3 regions of the Streptomyces sp. NBC_01341 genome follow, and region 3 is predicted to be linked to each of the others. Evidence: riboswitches for the same ligand, from Rfam matches in the RefSeq annotation. Region 3 holds a riboswitch; each other region holds the start of a gene.
What was found. Region 3 has a riboswitch for cobalamin ahead of OG206_RS25270 (cobalamin biosynthesis protein). Riboswitches for the same ligand answer to the same signal wherever they lie in the genome.
Positions count from the first base shown of each region.

Region 1: linked by a shared signal. The riboswitch ahead of OG206_RS29715 (ABC transporter substrate-binding protein) and the one ahead of OG206_RS25270 (cobalamin biosynthesis protein) in region 3 are both predicted to bind cobalamin.
Region 2: linked by a shared signal. The riboswitch ahead of OG206_RS11170 (ribonucleoside-diphosphate reductase subunit alpha) and the one ahead of OG206_RS25270 (cobalamin biosynthesis protein) in region 3 are both predicted to bind cobalamin.

Region 1 covers NZ_CP108364.1:6,750,035-6,755,352, forward strand. The annotation lists gene OG206_RS29705 (acyl-CoA dehydrogenase family protein) at 1-1,773, shown strand, start outside; gene OG206_RS29710 (hypothetical protein) at 1,770-1,931, shown strand; cobalamin riboswitch at 2,030-2,216, shown strand; gene OG206_RS29715 (ABC transporter substrate-binding protein) at 2,275-3,321, shown strand; gene OG206_RS29720 (FecCD family ABC transporter permease) at 3,351-4,400, shown strand; gene OG206_RS29725 (ABC transporter ATP-binding protein) at 4,397-5,242, shown strand; gene OG206_RS29730 (PRC and DUF2382 domain-containing protein) at 5,301-5,318, opposite strand, start outside.
Region 2 covers NZ_CP108364.1:2,622,936-2,628,253, forward strand. The annotation lists gene OG206_RS11150 (GntR family transcriptional regulator) at 1-424, shown strand, start outside; gene OG206_RS11155 (DUF3311 domain-containing protein) at 605-859, shown strand; gene mctP (monocarboxylate uptake permease MctP) at 856-2,511, shown strand; gene OG206_RS11165 (GNAT family N-acetyltransferase) at 2,634-3,134, shown strand; cobalamin riboswitch at 3,187-3,310, shown strand; gene OG206_RS11170 (ribonucleoside-diphosphate reductase subunit alpha) at 3,448-5,318, shown strand, end outside.
Region 3 covers NZ_CP108364.1:5,751,332-5,756,649, forward strand. The annotation lists gene OG206_RS25265 (cobyric acid synthase) at 1-1,010, opposite strand, end outside; gene OG206_RS25270 (cobalamin biosynthesis protein) at 1,007-1,951, opposite strand; cobalamin riboswitch at 2,081-2,207, opposite strand; gene OG206_RS25275 (hypothetical protein) at 2,358-2,582, opposite strand; gene OG206_RS25280 (inorganic phosphate transporter) at 2,595-3,845, opposite strand; gene OG206_RS25285 (class II aldolase/adducin family protein) at 4,103-4,762, shown strand; gene OG206_RS25290 (alpha/beta hydrolase) at 4,831-5,318, shown strand, end outside.

The DNA.
Region 1 (5,318 bases), 1.0 Mb from region 3:
GACTTCCGCCGCGAACACGGCTTCTGGCAGCGGCTGATCAGCACAGAACCGTTCCGCCGCCCCGCCGGGGGAACACCCGACGAGCGCCTGGCGGTCGCCTACGAGCGCCTGCGGATCCTCAACCGCTCGCTCGACAACGGCGCGCGTCTCGCCGCCGACCTGCGGGCGCTCGCGGCCCTGCACGCCTGGCTCGGCCCCGTGGACCCCGCGCTCACCACCGTCGCGGGCATCCACTACAACCTCTTCCTCGGCAGTCTGCTCGACCACGACCGCACCGGCCGCCGCGATCTGTCCGACCACCTCTCGATGCGGCGCATCGGCACCTTCCTCTGCACCGAGGTCGCGCACGGCAACAACGCCTCCGCCATGGAGACCACGGCCACCTACGACCGGGCGCGGGACGGGTTCGTCCTGCACACCCCGAACGCGGGCGCGCAGAAGTTCATGCCCAACACCAGCCCGGCGGGCGGCGCCAAGTCCGGGCTGGTCGCGGCGCGCCTGCTGGCCGACGGCGCCGACCACGGCGTACGCCTCTTCCTGGTGCGGCTCACCGACGACGTAAAGGAACTGCCCGGGGTCCGGGTGCGGCGGCTGCCGGCCCGCATGGGCAGCCCGGTGGACCACTGCCTGACGTCCTTCGACCGGCTGTTCGTCGCGCGGGACGCCCTGCTGGGGGACGACGAGGGAGACGGCCCCCGGGGTGAGTTCAGGACGGAGCCGGGGGACAGGCGGCGGCGCTTCCTGACGGCGATCGGACGGGTCACCCCCGGCCGGATCGCCCTGAGCGCCTGCGCGGCGGGCTCGGCCCGGGCGACGCTGGCGGTCGCCGTGCGATACGGCGGCCACCGGTTCATCCCGGGCTCCCGGGGCACCCCGCCGGTGCCGGTCAACGCCCACCGGACCCACCACGGCCCGCTCGCCTCGGCCATGGCGACTGTCTTCGCCATGAGCCTGCTGCACCGCAGGGCGCACGACCGGTGGGAGGCATGTACGGACGAGGCGGGCCGGAGCGAGGCCGTGAGGCTGGTCGACGTCGGCAAGGCCTGGATCACCTGGCGGGCCCGCGAGGTCATCGTGCAGAGCCGCGAACGCTGCGGCGCACAGGCCCTGCTGGAGAACAACGGCATGACCGAGCTGGTCACCGGAGTGGAGGGAGCCATCACGGCGGAAGGCGACAACATCGCCCTCTACACCAAGGCCGCCGCCGACATGCTCTTCGCCGCCGCCCCCCGGGAGGACGGTCCCGAGGAACCGGAGTCCGGCGATCTGGACGACCCGCGCTTCCTCGGCCGACTGCTGGCTGCCGTGGAGGACATCTGGTTCGCCCGGGCGAGGGCACGCGCGCTGCGAGCCCCCGATGCGGACGTCCTCGGGCGGTGGAACGCGGCCTCGGGACCGGCCCTGCGCGGTGTGGAGGCCTACGCCTACCGCGAGGCCGCCGAGGCGTACGCCGAAGCGCGACGCGCTCTGCCCGACGGTGAGGCCAGAGACCGGGTGGGAGAGCTGGAGCGGCTGTTCGCCGTGGAGTGGGTGGCCCGCAACAGCGGTGATCTCCTGGCCGCCGGATTCCTGAGCCCCGATCAGGTCGAGTGCCTGGCGGAGACCACCGAGGACCTGATCGCTGCCGTCGCCGCGCACGCCCCGCAACTGGCGGACTCCTTCGCACTGCCCGCCGAACTGCTGGCGGACTGGCCGATCGCGGGGGCGGACTACGCCGATGCGTACGACGACCCCGGCGCGCCGTGGCACACCGCCTCGGCGGATGTCCGGTGAGCGCCGTCCGCGCGGCACACGGACGGCTGGGCGAGAGCCTGGAGATCCTCGGCCTCCGCGTCGTGCTGCTGGCCTACTGGGGGACGGTGTCGGTGCTGACGCGCCGGTGCGCGAAGCCGTCGGCGTACCGCGGCGAATCGGTTCGCCCCCGCTCCTGACGCGCCCGACGGCGGGAGGTGCCGGTACGACGGGGTGCCGGTGCGGCCCGGCACCCCGTCGTACCGGCCACGGCCCCGGAAACCGGCGAAATGCCGCGTGATAGCTTGCAGACGCCAGTCACACTCCACGTGGAGTCAGGGAATCCGGTGCGAATCCGGAGCTGACGCGCAGCGGTGAGGGGGACGGGCGGGGCCACGGCCACTGGGACACCCTCGGGTGCCCCGGGAAGGCGCCCCGTCCGGACGAACCCGAGTCCGAAGACCTGCTGGCACCCGCTTCCGCACCGGGAGCGGAACTCCGTACCGGGCTTCGCGCAAGAGCCCAGAGACGCCGAGGGACTCCGTGCCGCCCATATCCAGCACCGTACGCCGAACCGCCCTGCTCCTCACGGGGCTTGTCCTGCTGACCGCCTGCGGCGGCAGCGGCCCAGGACCCGCCCGCGCCGGGGACGGCTCCGGCGCCGACGGCTATCCCGTCGCGCTCGCGAACTGCGGCCGCACGGTGACCGTCGACGCGAAGCCGCACCACGCGGTCTCCCTGGACCAGGGGTCGACGGAGATCCTGCTCTCCCTCGGTCTGCAGGACAGCCTCGCGGGCACCTCCACCTGGACCGACCCGGTGATGAAGGGGCTCGAGGCGGCCAACGCGAAGGTCCCCCGCATCGCGGACAACCGCCCCTCCTCGGAGAAGGTCCTCGGCCTGGAACCCGACTTCGTCAGCGCCTCCTTCGCCTCGACCCTCGCGAAGGGCGGTGTGGCGCCGCGCGAACAGTTCGAGGACCTCGGGGTGCCCACCTATGTCGCGCCCGCCGACTGCGCGGCCAAGGACAACAGTGGCGGTGGTGACGGATCCCGCAGCGAGCCCCTGACCATGGACAGCGTCTACACCGAAGTGCGCGATCTGGCACGGGTGTTCGGCGTGCCGAAGCGGGGGGACGCGCTCGTCTCCGAGCTCCGGTCCCGCATCGGCGCGGCCACCGCCGACGTCGACGCGTCCGGAGCCACGCTCCTCTACTGGTTCGCCAACTCCGAATCCCCCTACCTTGCGGGCTGCTGCGGTGCCCCGGGCATCATCACCGAGGAACTCGGAGCGAAGAACGTCTTCGACGACACGCACGAGGAGTGGCCCCAGATCAACTGGGAGACGGTCGCCGACCGCAACCCCGACGTCCTGGTCATCGGCGATCTGACCCGCAAGTCCCAGACCGCCGAGAGCGCACGCAAGAAGATCGACTTCCTGGAGTCCAACCCCGCCACGAAGAACATGGACGCCGTCCGGCACAAGCGCTACGTCCTGCTCAGCGGCCAGGCCATGAATCCCGGCATCCGGACCGTGGAGGGCGTGGAGCGCGTCGCCGCCGGGCTGCGCACGTTCGGACTCGCGGGGTGACGGACACCCGACACACCCGGGCCGTACGGTTGCGCACGGCGGCGGTCGACAGGCCGGGAGCCGGGCGCATCCTGCGCGACGGCCTCCTGTGGAGCGCCGGCGCCGCTCTGCTGCTCCTGTCCGTCGCGGTCGCCGTCACGATCGGCCCCGCGCGCATCTCCGTCCCCGACGTCTGGTCCGCGGTCGCGGCCCACCTCGGCATCGGAGAGGCGCGGCTGTCCCCCATCCGGGACGGCATCATCTGGAACCTGCGCATGCCCCGCACCCTGCTCGCCGCGGTCTGCGGGGCCGGGCTCGCCGTGTCCGGGACCGTGATGCAGTCCCTCCTGCGCAACCCGCTGGCCGACCCGTTCGTCCTCGGGGTCTCCTCCGGCGCGTCCACCGGGGCTGTCGCTGTCGTCGTCCTCGGCGCCGGCGGGGGAGCGTTGTCGGTCTCGGCCGGCGCGTTCGCCGGCGCGCTGCTCTCCTTCGCGCTCGTCCTGCTGCTCAGCCACAGCCTGGGCGGTTCCACCGACCGGGTCGTCCTGTCCGGGGTCGCGGCCATGCAGCTCTTCTCCGCGCTCACCTCCTTCGTCGTGATGACGGCCGCGGACGCCGAGCAGACGCGGGGCGTCCTGTTCTGGCTGCTCGGCTCCCTCGGCGGGGTCGGCTGGTCCGACGTGTGGATGTGTTCCGGTGTGCTGGGCGTGACGCTGGCGATCTGTCTCGGACATGCACGCACCCTCGACGCCTTCGCCTTCGGCCAGGACGCTGCGGCAGCACTCGGCGTCCACGTCGCCCGGACCCGGACCGTGCTGCTCTGCACCACGGCGCTGCTGACGGCGGCGCTCGTCAGCTCTGCGGGCGCCATCGGGTTCGTCGGCCTCGTCCTGCCGCACGCGGCACGGGCCCTGACCGGCTCGGGTCACCGAAGGCTCCTCCCGGTGACGGCGCTCGCCGGTGCGGTGTTCCTCGTCTGGGTCGACACCCTGGCCAGGACCGTCCTCGACCCCCAGGAGGTGCCGGTGGGGGTGGTCACCTCCCTCATCGGTGTGCCCGCGTTCGTCCTGGTCCTGTACCGCACCCGGAGGAGCGCGTGACGCGCGAGAAACAGGCGACCGGAACCCCGGGCGACGGACTCCGCGCGGCCCGCGTGAGCAGGGAGGCCGGGGGCAGGATCGTCCTGGACGGAGTCAGCGTCGCCCCGCCGCCCGGTACGACCGTCGGCCTCCTGGGGCCCAACGGGTCCGGCAAGACGACCCTCCTCCGGGTCATGGCGGGCGTGCTCGTACCCGGCACCGGTGTGGTCACCCTCGACGGCCGTACCCTCGCCGAGACGGGCCGGAGGGCCGTCGCGCGTCGCATCGCCGTGGTCGAACAGCACGCCGCCACCCAGGTCGACCTGACCGTCCTGGACGTCGTGCGCCTCGGCCGCATCCCGCACCGGCGCGCGTGGTCCGCGCCCGGTCCCGAGGACGAGGCCGCCGTCCGTGAGTCCTTGGCCCGGACCGGCCTCGCCGACCGCGCCGGACAGTCCTGGCACACCCTGTCCGGCGGTGAGCGACAGCGCGTCCAGATCGCCCGCGCACTCGCCCAGCAGCCGCGTGAACTCCTGCTCGACGAGCCGACCAACCACCTGGACATCCAGCACCAGCTCGAGCTGCTCTCGCTGGTGGCAGCCCTTCCCGTCACCGCCGTCATCGCGCTGCACGACCTCAACCTGGCGGCGATGTTCTGCGACCGGATCACCGTCATGAAGGACGGCCGCGTGGTGGCCGGCGGAACGCCCGCGGAGGTCATCACCGAGGAGCTCATCGCCGACGTCTACCGCGTGCGCGCCGTGGTGACACCGGCCGGGCCGGGCGGACGCCCCTCCGTACGGTTCCTGCCGGGCGTTACCGTTCCCGGACCGCGCGGTCACGGCGAAGGGGCGGTCCCGTGAACCTCCCGGGCCCGCCCCTCGCTACTGCCGCGCGGCCGGTCGCCGCTGTGTGAGGGGGTCAGCGACGACGTCCCTG
Region 2 (5,318 bases), 3.1 Mb from region 3:
GGACATCGGATACGTGACGGCGGACGACACGCTCGCCGGACTGCTGGACATCACCGCCGGAGGAAGGGTGCTGCGGATCGAGCGACTGCGGCTCGCCAGCGGTGAGCCGATGGCCATCGAGACCACGCACCTATCGGCGAAGCGCTTCCCCGCGCTCCGCCGCTCACTGGTGAAGTACACGTCGCTCTACACCGCGCTCGCGGAGGTGTACGACGTCCGGCTCGCCGAGGCCGAGGAGACCATCGAGACCTCGCTCGCCACGCCGCGCGAGGCCGGGCTGCTGGGTACGGACGTCGGGCTTCCGATGCTCATGCTGTCCCGCCACTCGGTCGACGGGCACGGCGAGCCGGTGGAGTGGGTGCGCTCGGTCTACCGGGGCGACCGGTACAAGTTCGTCGCCCGCCTGAAGCGCCCCACCGACTGACTCCGGCCCGCTCGCGCAGCCTCGGATCCCTTCGCGCGCACGCGGGGGGATCCGGTCGTTCCGGGTATCTTGCGGACTGTTGCAGGACCGCAATGCGGACGGGGGGTGACGCTGGGCGGAACCCTCGCCTAGATTTCCTGCGCATTACAACAGGTGATCAGCGAGGGGACGGAGTTGCCGATGTCAGAAAAAACCGAGGCGAAACCACCAACAGTGACACCCGTCAGGGTGGTCATCGCGCTCTGTCTGATCGCACCGTTCGTGGCGATGCTCTGGGTGGGCTCGTACGCGAAGGTGGACCCGGCCTTCATCGGTATCCCCTTCTTCTACTGGTACCAGATGCTCTGGGTGCTCATCTCGACCGCGCTCACCATGGTCGCCTACAAGCTGTGGCAGCGTGACCAGCGCTCCCGCAAGGGAGGTGCTTCCGCATGAAGGACGGCGTGAACGGCGTCGCACTCGCCGTGTTCATCTTCTTCTTCCTGGCCGTCACGGTCATCGGATTCATGGCCGCGCGCTGGCGCAAGGCCGAGAACGAGGCGAGCCTCGACGAATGGGGTCTGGGCGGCCGGTCGTTCGGCACCTGGGTCACCTGGTTCCTGCTCGGCGGCGACCTGTACACCGCGTACACCTTCGTCGCGGTCCCCGCGGCGATCTACGCGGCGGGTGCGGCGGGCTTCTTCGCCGTCCCGTACACGATCCTCGTCTACCCGCTGATCTTCACCTTCCTGCCCCGCCTGTGGTCGGTGTCGCACAAGCACGGGTACGTCACCACCTCGGACTTCGTCCGCGGCCGCTTCGGCTCGAAGGGGCTCTCGCTGGCGGTGGCCCTCACCGGCATCCTCGCCACCATGCCGTACATCGCGCTGCAGCTGGTCGGCATCCAGGCCGTACTCGACGTCATGGGCGTCGGCGGCGGCGAGAACACGCACTGGTTCGTCAAGGACCTGCCGCTGCTCATCGCGTTCGCGGTCCTCGCCGCGTACACGTACTCCTCGGGACTGCGGGCCCCCGCGCTCATCGCGTTCGTCAAGGACGGCCTGATCTACCTGGTCATCGCGGTGGCCATCATCTACATCCCGATCAAGCTCGGCGGCTTCGACGACATCTTCGCGAAGGCCGGCGAGGCGTTCGCCCAGACGAACGAGGCGACGGGCAAACCGAGGGGCGCGCTCGTGCCCGGGGAGATGGGCCAGTGGGGCTACGCGACGCTGGCACTGGGCTCGGCGCTCGCGCTCTTCATGTACCCGCACTCGATCACGGCGACGCTCTCCAGCCGCAGCCGTGAGGTGATCCGGCGCAACACCACGATCCTGCCGCTGTACTCCCTGATGCTGGGCCTGCTCGCCCTGCTCGGGTTCATGGCGATCGCCGCCGGGATCAAGGTCGACAACGGACAGCTGGCGATCCCCCAGCTGTTCGAGAACATGTTCCCCGACTGGTTCGCGGGTGTGGCCTTCGCCGCGATCGGGATCGGCGCCCTGGTACCAGCCGCGATCATGTCGATCGCCGCCGCGAACCTCTTCACCAGGAACATCTACAAGGACTTCATCAAGCCCGACGCGACCCCCGCCCAGGAGACCAAGGTCTCCAAGCTGGTCTCGCTGCTCGTCAAGGTGGGGGCGCTCGCCTTCGTCCTCACCATGGACAAGACGGTCGCGATCAACTTCCAGCTGCTCGGCGGGATCTGGATCCTCCAGACCATGCCCGCGCTGGTGGGCGGCCTGTTCACCCGGTGGTTCCACCGCTGGGCCCTGATCGCAGGCTGGGCCGTCGGCATGATCTACGGCACGGTGGCCGCGTACGGCGTCGCCAGCCCGACGCAGAAGCACTTCGGCGGCTCCTCGAAGGAGATCCCCGGCATCGGCGAGATCGGCTACATCGGTCTCACGGCGATCGTGCTGAACATCGTCGTCGTGGTCGTGCTGACCTTCGTCCTGAACGCGCTGAAGGCCCCGGCGGGTATCGACGAGACCTCGCCGTCCGACTACACCGCGGACGTCGGCGAGCCCGGCGTCAAGGTCACGCTCCCGCCGGCCACGGTGGGTGCGCCGGGAGGCGAGCACGAGCCCCTGGAACGCCTGTAGCCCGTGACGCCGTCCGTCCCGGCAGGGTCCGCCCTGCCGGGACGGGCCCGTGTGCGGGGCCGGTTCGCCGGCTCCCCCGAAAGGCACGTGCGCCGGGCCGCCGTCTGAGGCAGACTCCGCGCATGGATGTCTCGATCAGACCGGTCCGCGCCACGGAGCACGAGGCCCTGGGCGAGATCACGGCCCAGGCCTATCTCGGCGACGGACTGCTGGACTTCGGCTCCGCCGATCCGTACCTCGAACAGCTCCGCGCCGTCGGACGGCGCGCCGCGGAGGCGCTCGTGCTGGCGGCGGTCGGCTCCGACGGCAGCCTGCTGGGAGGCGTCACCTACGTGGCTCCCGGCAGCCCGTGGGCGGACGTCGCCCGGAGCGACGAAGCCGAGTTCCGGATGCTGGCCGTCTCCCGGGAGGCGCGTGGCCGGGGTGCCGGCGAGGCGCTCGTGGGGGCCTGTGTCGAGCGGGCACGCGCCACGGAGGGGCTCTCCGGGGTCGTCCTGTCGACCCAGGCGTCCATGGAGTCCGCCCACCGCATCTACCGGCGCCTCGGCTTCGCACGGACCCCGGAGCGGGACTGGAGCCCTCTCCCGGGCTTCACCCTGCTGACGTTCCGTCTCGCCTTTTGACCCATCACGACACTACATGTGGGGGCTGCCTCAATCAGCAGCCCCCACATGTATGCTCGACCTCGCTGTCGCCGCAGGGGAATCCGGTGCGAATCCGGAACTGTCCCGCAACGGTGTGATCGGTGGGCATTCGCGCACCGCGGAGTCCGAAGACCTGCCGACAGCGCGTCCGGCTCGACCGAACCGGACGCCGAGACGTCCGGGCCCCGCGGAGGGCCGGTGGACGCCGTGCGCGCCGTGCTCCCTCCCCGGGTGTGTCCGTGCCCGGCTGCCCCGCTCCCGCAGGCCCCGAGCCGAGCGAGGGATAGCCCCAGTGACCATCGCGCCAGCAGACCCGGTTTCAGCCGCGGAATCCGAGAGCCCCACGACCGACGCGCCCGGGACCGCGCTGCTGCGGACCCTGACCGGTCTGACCGCCGATCTGCCCGACACCGACCCCGGACGGGTCGCGGCCGCCGCGCTGCGCGGCCGGAGCGCGCGGGCGGACGAGGCCGAGCTGCGCTCGCTGGCCACCGAGGCCGCCGCGGGTCTGATCTCGGAGGACCCGGCGTACTCCCGGCTCGCCGCCCGGCTGCTCACCCTCGCGATCGCGGACGAGGCGGCGGGCGAGGGCGCGGTCTCCTTCTCCTCGTCGGTCGCCGTCGGGCACCGAGAGGGCCTGATCGCGGACCGTACGGCCGAGTTCGTCACCCTGCACGCGGCCGCCCTGGACGCACTGGTGGAGCGCTCGCTCGCCGACGGGGCGGACGACCGCTTCGGCTACTTCGGCCTGCGCACGCTGCACAGCCGCTACCTGCTGCGCCACCCGCTCACCCGGCAGGTCATCGAGACCCCGCAGCACTTCATGCTGCGCGTGGCCGCCGGGCTCGCCGAGGACACCTCGCGGCGCGCCCTGGACGAAGTGGCCGCCCTGTACGGCCTGATGAGCCGCCTCGACTACCTGCCGTCCTCGCCGACCCTCTTCAACTCCGGCACACGGCACCCGCAGATGTCCTCCTGCTACCTGCTGGACTCGCCGCTGGACGAGCTGGACTCGATCTACGACCGCTATCACCAGGTGGCCCGCCTCTCGAAGCACGCGGGCGGCATCGGCCTCTCGTACTCCCGCATCCGCGCCCGGGGTTCGCTGATCCGCGGCACGAACGGCCACTCCAACGGCATCGTGCCGTTCCTCAAGACGCTGGACGCCTCGGTCGCCGCGGTCAACCAGGGCGGCCGGCGCAAGGGCGCCGCCGCCGTCTACCTGGAGACCTGGCACGCGGACATCGAGGAGTTCCTGGAGCTGCGCGACAACACCGGCGAGGACCAGCGGCGTACGCACAACCTCAACCTCGCGCACTGGATCCCGGACGAGTTCATGCGCCGCGTCGACGCGGACACGGACTGGTCGTTGTTCTCCCCGGCCGATGTGCCCGAACTGGTCGACCTGTGGGGTGACGAGTTCGACGCGGCCTACCGCGCGGCCGAGGCCAAGGGCCTGGCCCGCAAGTCGATGCCCGCGCGTGAGCTGTACGGCCGGATGATGCGCACCCTCGCGCAGACCGGTCAGGGCTGGATGACGTTCAAGGACGCCTCCAACCGCACGGCCAACCAGACCGCCGAGCCGGGCCGGGTCGTGCACTCCTCGAACCTGTGCACCGAGATCCTCGAGGTCACCGACGACGGCGAGACGGCCGTCTGCAACCTGGGCTCGGTCAACCTGGGTGCGTTCGTCGCCGACGGCACCATCGACTGGGAGCGGCTGGACGCCACCGTGCGCACCGCCGTGACGTTCCTGGACCGGGTCGTCGACATCAACTTCTACCCGACCGAGCAGGCCGGCCGGTCCAACGCCCGCTGGCGTCCGGTGGGCCTCGGCGCGATGGGCCTGCAGGACGTCTTCTTCCGGCTGCGGCTGCCCTTCGACTCCCCCGAGGCGCGCGCCCTGTCCACGAAGATCTCCGAGCGGATCATGCTGGCCGCGTACGAGGCGTCCTGCGACCTGGCCGAACGGTCGGGTCCGCTGCCCGCCTGGTCCGAGACGCGCGCCGCCCGGGGAGTGCTGCACCCCGACCACTACGACACCGAGCTGAGCTGGCCTGAGCGCTGGGACGCGCTGCGCGCCCGGGTCGCGAGGACCGGGATGCGCAACTCCCTGCTGCTGGCCATCGCGCCTACGGCGACGATCGCCTCGATCGCCGGGGT
Region 3 (5,318 bases):
ACGGGCCGCCCCTCGGCCGCCCGCCGCAGCAACGCCTGCGCCAGTCCGCGCTCCCGCAGCCACGCCAGCGCCTTCACGGTGCCCCGCGTGCCGGGCACGATCACGAGGTCCGCGTCGGCGAGCTCCTCCGCGCGGTCCACGAACCGCACGACCACACCGGGCTCGGCCGCCAGCGCGTCCACATCGGTGAAGTTCGACATCAGGGGTACGGCACACACGGCGACCCGCAGCACGTCCTCGCCGTGGGGCGGCGCCACGACCGACTCGCGCACGGTGCCGCGCATCGAGACCCGCAGGCCGTCCTCCTCGTCGATGCCCAGCCCGTGGGCGTACGGCAGCACGCCGAAGGTCCGCCGCCCCGTCAGCCCGTGCAGCATGTCGAGGCCCGGCTCCAGCAGCGACACGTCACCGCGGAACTTGTTCACGAGGTACCCGGCGACCAGCGACTGGTCCTCGGCGCTCAGGAGCGCCGTCGTGCCGAAGAACGAGGCGAACACACCGCCCCGGTCGATGTCGCCGACCACCAGCACGGGGAAGTCCGCGGCCCGCGCGATGCCCATGTTGACGATGTCCGTGCGCCGCAGGTTGATCTCGGCGGGACTGCCCGCCCCCTCGCAGATCACGGCGTCGTACGAGCCCCGCAGCTGCTCCAGGCAGTCCACGACCGTGCCCAGCAGCGCTTCCTGACGCCCCCCGTGGTAGCCGCGGGCGCTCATCTCGCCGACCGGCCTGCCCATCAGGACGACCTGGCTGGAACGGTCGCTGCCCGGCTTCAGCAGCACCGGGTTCATCAGGGCCGACGGCTCCACCCGGGCGGCCTGCGCCTGCATCGCCTGGGCGCGGCCGATCTCCGCACCCTCCCGGGTGACGAAGGAGTTCAGCGACATGTTCTGCGCCTTGAACGGCGCGACCTTCACCCCCCGGCGCACCAGCCAACGGCAGATCCCGGCCGTGACGACGCTCTTGCCCGCGTCCGAGGTGGTTCCGGCCACCAGCAGTCCGCCGCTCATCTGCCCCTCCGTCCCCTGGCCAGCCGCCCCGCCGCGCACACGCCGAGGGCCAGCACACTCACCCGGCGCGACAGCCGCACCGCGCGTTCGATGTCGGCGACCCGCACGTCACGGCCCGCCTCCCCGTTGAGCACGGGCCGGTGCTCGACCCGTCCGCCGTAGGCGAGGGTCCCGCCCAGACGTACGCCCAGGGCCCCCGCGAACGCGGCCTCCACCGGGCCGGCGTTGGGGCTCGGGTGCTGGCCGGCATCCGAGCGCCAGGCCCGGACGGCCTCGCGCGGGCGGCCCCCGGCGGCCACCGCGAGCGCGGCGGTGAGCCGGGCCCCGGGCCAGCCCGCGAGGTCGTCGAGCCGGGCCGACGCCCAGCCGTAGCGCCGGTAGCGGGGCGACTTGTGCCCCACCATGGCGTCGAGGGTGTTCACCGCGCGGAAGCCGATCAGCCCGGGAACCCCGCCGAAGGCGCCCCACACCAGGGCCCCCACGACGGCGTCGGAGGTGTTCTCGGCGACGGACTCGACGACCGCCCTGGCGATCTGCGGCCCGTCGAGCGCCTGCGGGTCGCGGCCGCACAGGTGCGGCAGGCGCTCCCGGGCCAGTTCGACGTCCCCGGCTTCCAGGGCTCCGCCGATGGCGCGGGCCTCGCGGCCCAGCGACGTACCCCCGACGACGGACCAGGTGGCGGCGGCGGTCAGTGCCACAGCGGCGGCGGGACGGTTCCGTACGGCGCGGGCCGCCAGCGCGGCGGCGGCCGTGGCACCGCCCGCGCAGACGAGCGTGTGCAGGGCCCCCCAGCCCCGGTGGTCGCGCCACAGCCGGGTCTCGGCGCCGGCGGCGGCCCGCCCGAAGGCTGCGACGGGATGGCCGCGCCGGGGGTCACCGAGCAGCAGGTCGCCGATCAGCCCGGCGGCGGCGCCGTACGCGAAGATGCGGTCGGCTCGCACGGATCAGAGGTCCGTCGCGCCTCGTAGCGGCGTCGTCACGGGTGGTGGGGGCGCAGACGCACGGCGGCCGGGCATGGCAGATGTCCTCACTCAGGGTCCGCGCCCTGGTTCGACGTGACCGGCGACGAGAGTCTCCTGGCTTCCGGATCCGCGGGCCTCCGGCCTTCCAGCCCGCGGTGGCGGGCCGTGACTTCCGTGTGGAGGACTGCTCCCCGGTGACAGTGGCGGGACCGCGCCGGATTCGCACCGGCTTCCTCTCCTGTCGCCGTAAATGGCTCCGGCAGTCCACCACGCCCTGTGAAGGCCCGTCAACCTGCCGTTGACCTGCGAGGCTTCAGTGTGGCCGGACGCACACCGGGCCGGACACACGCAGGGTGTGTCCGGCCCGGTGGGGTGCCCGAGGAGGTCAGGCGACGATCAGGTAGATCCCGTACGCGACAGCCGCCGCGCACAGGGCGAAGCAGGCGTACGCACCGGTGCGCGCCAGGGCGTGGGAACCGCCGCCGGCCTGAGCCGTCGTGGTCCGCTTGGCCAGACCGGTGATGCCGAGGGTGAAGAGCCCGACCAGCGCGACGGTGATCACGAGGCTGACACCGAAGACGGAAGCGAGGGCCGCCCAGTCGATTTTCATGCGGTTCTGTCCTTACACCGTGGCCGGCCGGGCCGGTTCGGCCTGGGTGTCCGGGGCGGGGATGGTGGTCTTGAGCTCCGGGACGACCGCGCCGACGGGCGGCGGGCTGACGGCCGCGATGGCGGTCGTGACGACGCCGGGGGGTTCCTCGGCGGTCACGTTGACGTTGGTGTGGTCGACCGGCTTGCGGCGCGACAGCATCCAGATCGCTCCGGAGCCGGCGACGAGCAGGACGGCCACCACGGCGACACCCCACGGGCCCTGCTTGGTCAGGAACTCGGCGCCGGCGCCGACCAGCCCGGCGGCCGGCAGCGTCAGGCCCCAGGCGACGAACATCCGGGTGGCGGTGGACCAGCGGACCACGCCCCCCTTGCGTCCGAGACCCGCGCCCATGACCGCACCGGAGACGGACTGCGTGGTGGAGAGGGAGAAGCCGAGGTGCGAGGAGGCCAGGATGACCGTGGCCGCACTGGTCTGGGCGGCGAAGCCCTGCGGCGGCCGGAGGTCGGTCAGGCCGCTGCCCATGGTGCGGATGATGCGCCAGCCGCCGAGGTAGGTGCCGAGGGCGATGGCGATGCCGGCGGCGGCGATGACCCAGACCGGCGGGTTCGAGCCGGGGGAGAGGACGCCACCGGTGACCAGGGCCAGGGTGATGATGCCCATGGTCTTCTGTGCGTCGTTGGTGCCGTGGGCGAGCGAGACGAGACCGGCGGAGGCGATCTGCCCGGCGCGGTAGCCCTTGGCGGTCGACTTCAGCTGCGCCTCGTCGGTGACCTTCCGGTTGAGGCGGTACGTCAGCCTGGTCGCCAGCAGCGCGGCGATGCCCGCCACGAGCGGTGCGGCGACCGCGGGCAGCAGGACCTTCGTCACGACTGTGCCGCCGTTGATCGAGGACCAGCCGGCCGACATCACCGCGGCGCCGATGAGACCGCCGAAGAGTGCGTGGGAGGAGCTCGAGGGCAGGCCGACCAGCCAGGTCAGCAGATTCCACAGGATGGCGCCGACGAGCGCGGCGAAGATGACCTCGGTTCTGAGGCCGTCCTCGCTGACGATCCCGCCGGAGATCGTCTTGGCGACCTCCACCGAGAGGAACGCGCCGACGAGGTTGAGAACGGCGGACATGGCCACCGCTGTCTTGGGCTTGAGGGCGCCGGTCGAGATGGTCGTGGCCATCGCGTTGGCGGTGTCGTGGAAACCGTTCGTGAAATCGAACACGAGAGCTGTCACGATCACAATCGCGAGCAGCAGCGTGATGTGTTCCATTTACCCAGGCAATCGTTCGACGTCATTGGCACGTGGAACGTAAGCAACCTTGGTGAACGGAAGGTGAACTGGGCAGGGCGGCACGGTGACCCCAAACGTGCGTGGGGGTTCCGCTTGTGTGCGGACGGGGTGGGCCGGACGGCCGTGGCCGGTGCGGCGCATGGCCTCCGGACGGCCCGGACGGTCCCGTAACACCCGATTTGCCCCGTTGGGGAGACATCGGTCACGCGCACCGTCAGGGGTCCTAGGATCTGCGCATGAACGACGGCCATCAGGACGCGATCGGACAGGCATGGGAGGGCGTCGTCACGACGGCGCGCAGGACGGCGGCCGAAGGGCTCGTCGTCGGCACCTCGGGCAACGTGTCGGCCCGGGTCGGCGACATCGTCCTGGTCACCCCCACCGGGGTGCCCTACGACCGGCTGGCACCGGGGGACGCGGTCGGCGTCGACCTCGAAGGACGCCAGGTCCTGGGGGACCTCGTCCCGACCAGCGAACTCCCCCTGCACCTCGCCGTGTACCGCGAGACCTCCGCGGCCGCCGTCGTCCACACCCACGCCGTGCACGCGACCGCCGTCTCCACGCTCGTCACCGAGGTGCCCCTCGTCCACTACGCCGCGGCCATGCTCGGCGGCCCGGTCCGCACGGCCCCCTACGCCCGCTACGGCACGCCGGAACTGGCCGGCCACATGCTGGACGCCCTGCGCGACCGTACGGGCTGCCTGCTGCGCAACCACGGAACCGTGACGTACGGGGACACCCTGGACCAGGCCTACGACCGCACCGCCCAGCTCGAATGGATGTGCAGGCTCTGGCTCGCCGCGAGCTCCGTGCCCGGCCTGCGCCCGAGCCTGCTCACCCCCGCCCAGCTGGACGACGTGCGCACCGCCCTGGAGGGCTACGGCCAGCCGGGCTGACCCCGGACCGCGCACCGTACGGACGCCGTCCACTGGCAGCACGCCGCGCTGGCCGGGACACTGAAGCCGTGCGCCCGGCAACAGCAGCGGCAGCGGCCGCCACCACGATCCTCGGAGTCGGCGCGGCAGCGGTCGCCGCCGGCCGGTACGCGAGCGACACCGCCCTCGGGGCCACGTCGCAGCCGCGTCCGTTCCCCGCCGACCGCCGTATGACCGTGCACGCCACGGCGGCCGGGCAGGTGACACTGACCCGGTCCTTCGCGGCGCTGCGTCCCGGTGTCTACGGCCTGACCGCACGCGACGTCCACGCGGTCGTGGGCCCGGTCGTCGCCCAGTCGGCCGACGGCTCGGCGGACACCGTCGTACGGCGGCTCGAGCGCGTGAACCTCGGCAGCCTGAAACCGGGCGCCCGGGTCCGCCTCACCCCGGAGATCCACGTAGGCGATCCGCTCGCCGCCCTCGGTCTCGCCTACAAGGAGGTCGAGGTCCCCGGAGAGCTCGGCGCACTGCCGGCCTGGTTCGTCCCCGGCGCCCGCGACACCTGGGTCATCACGGT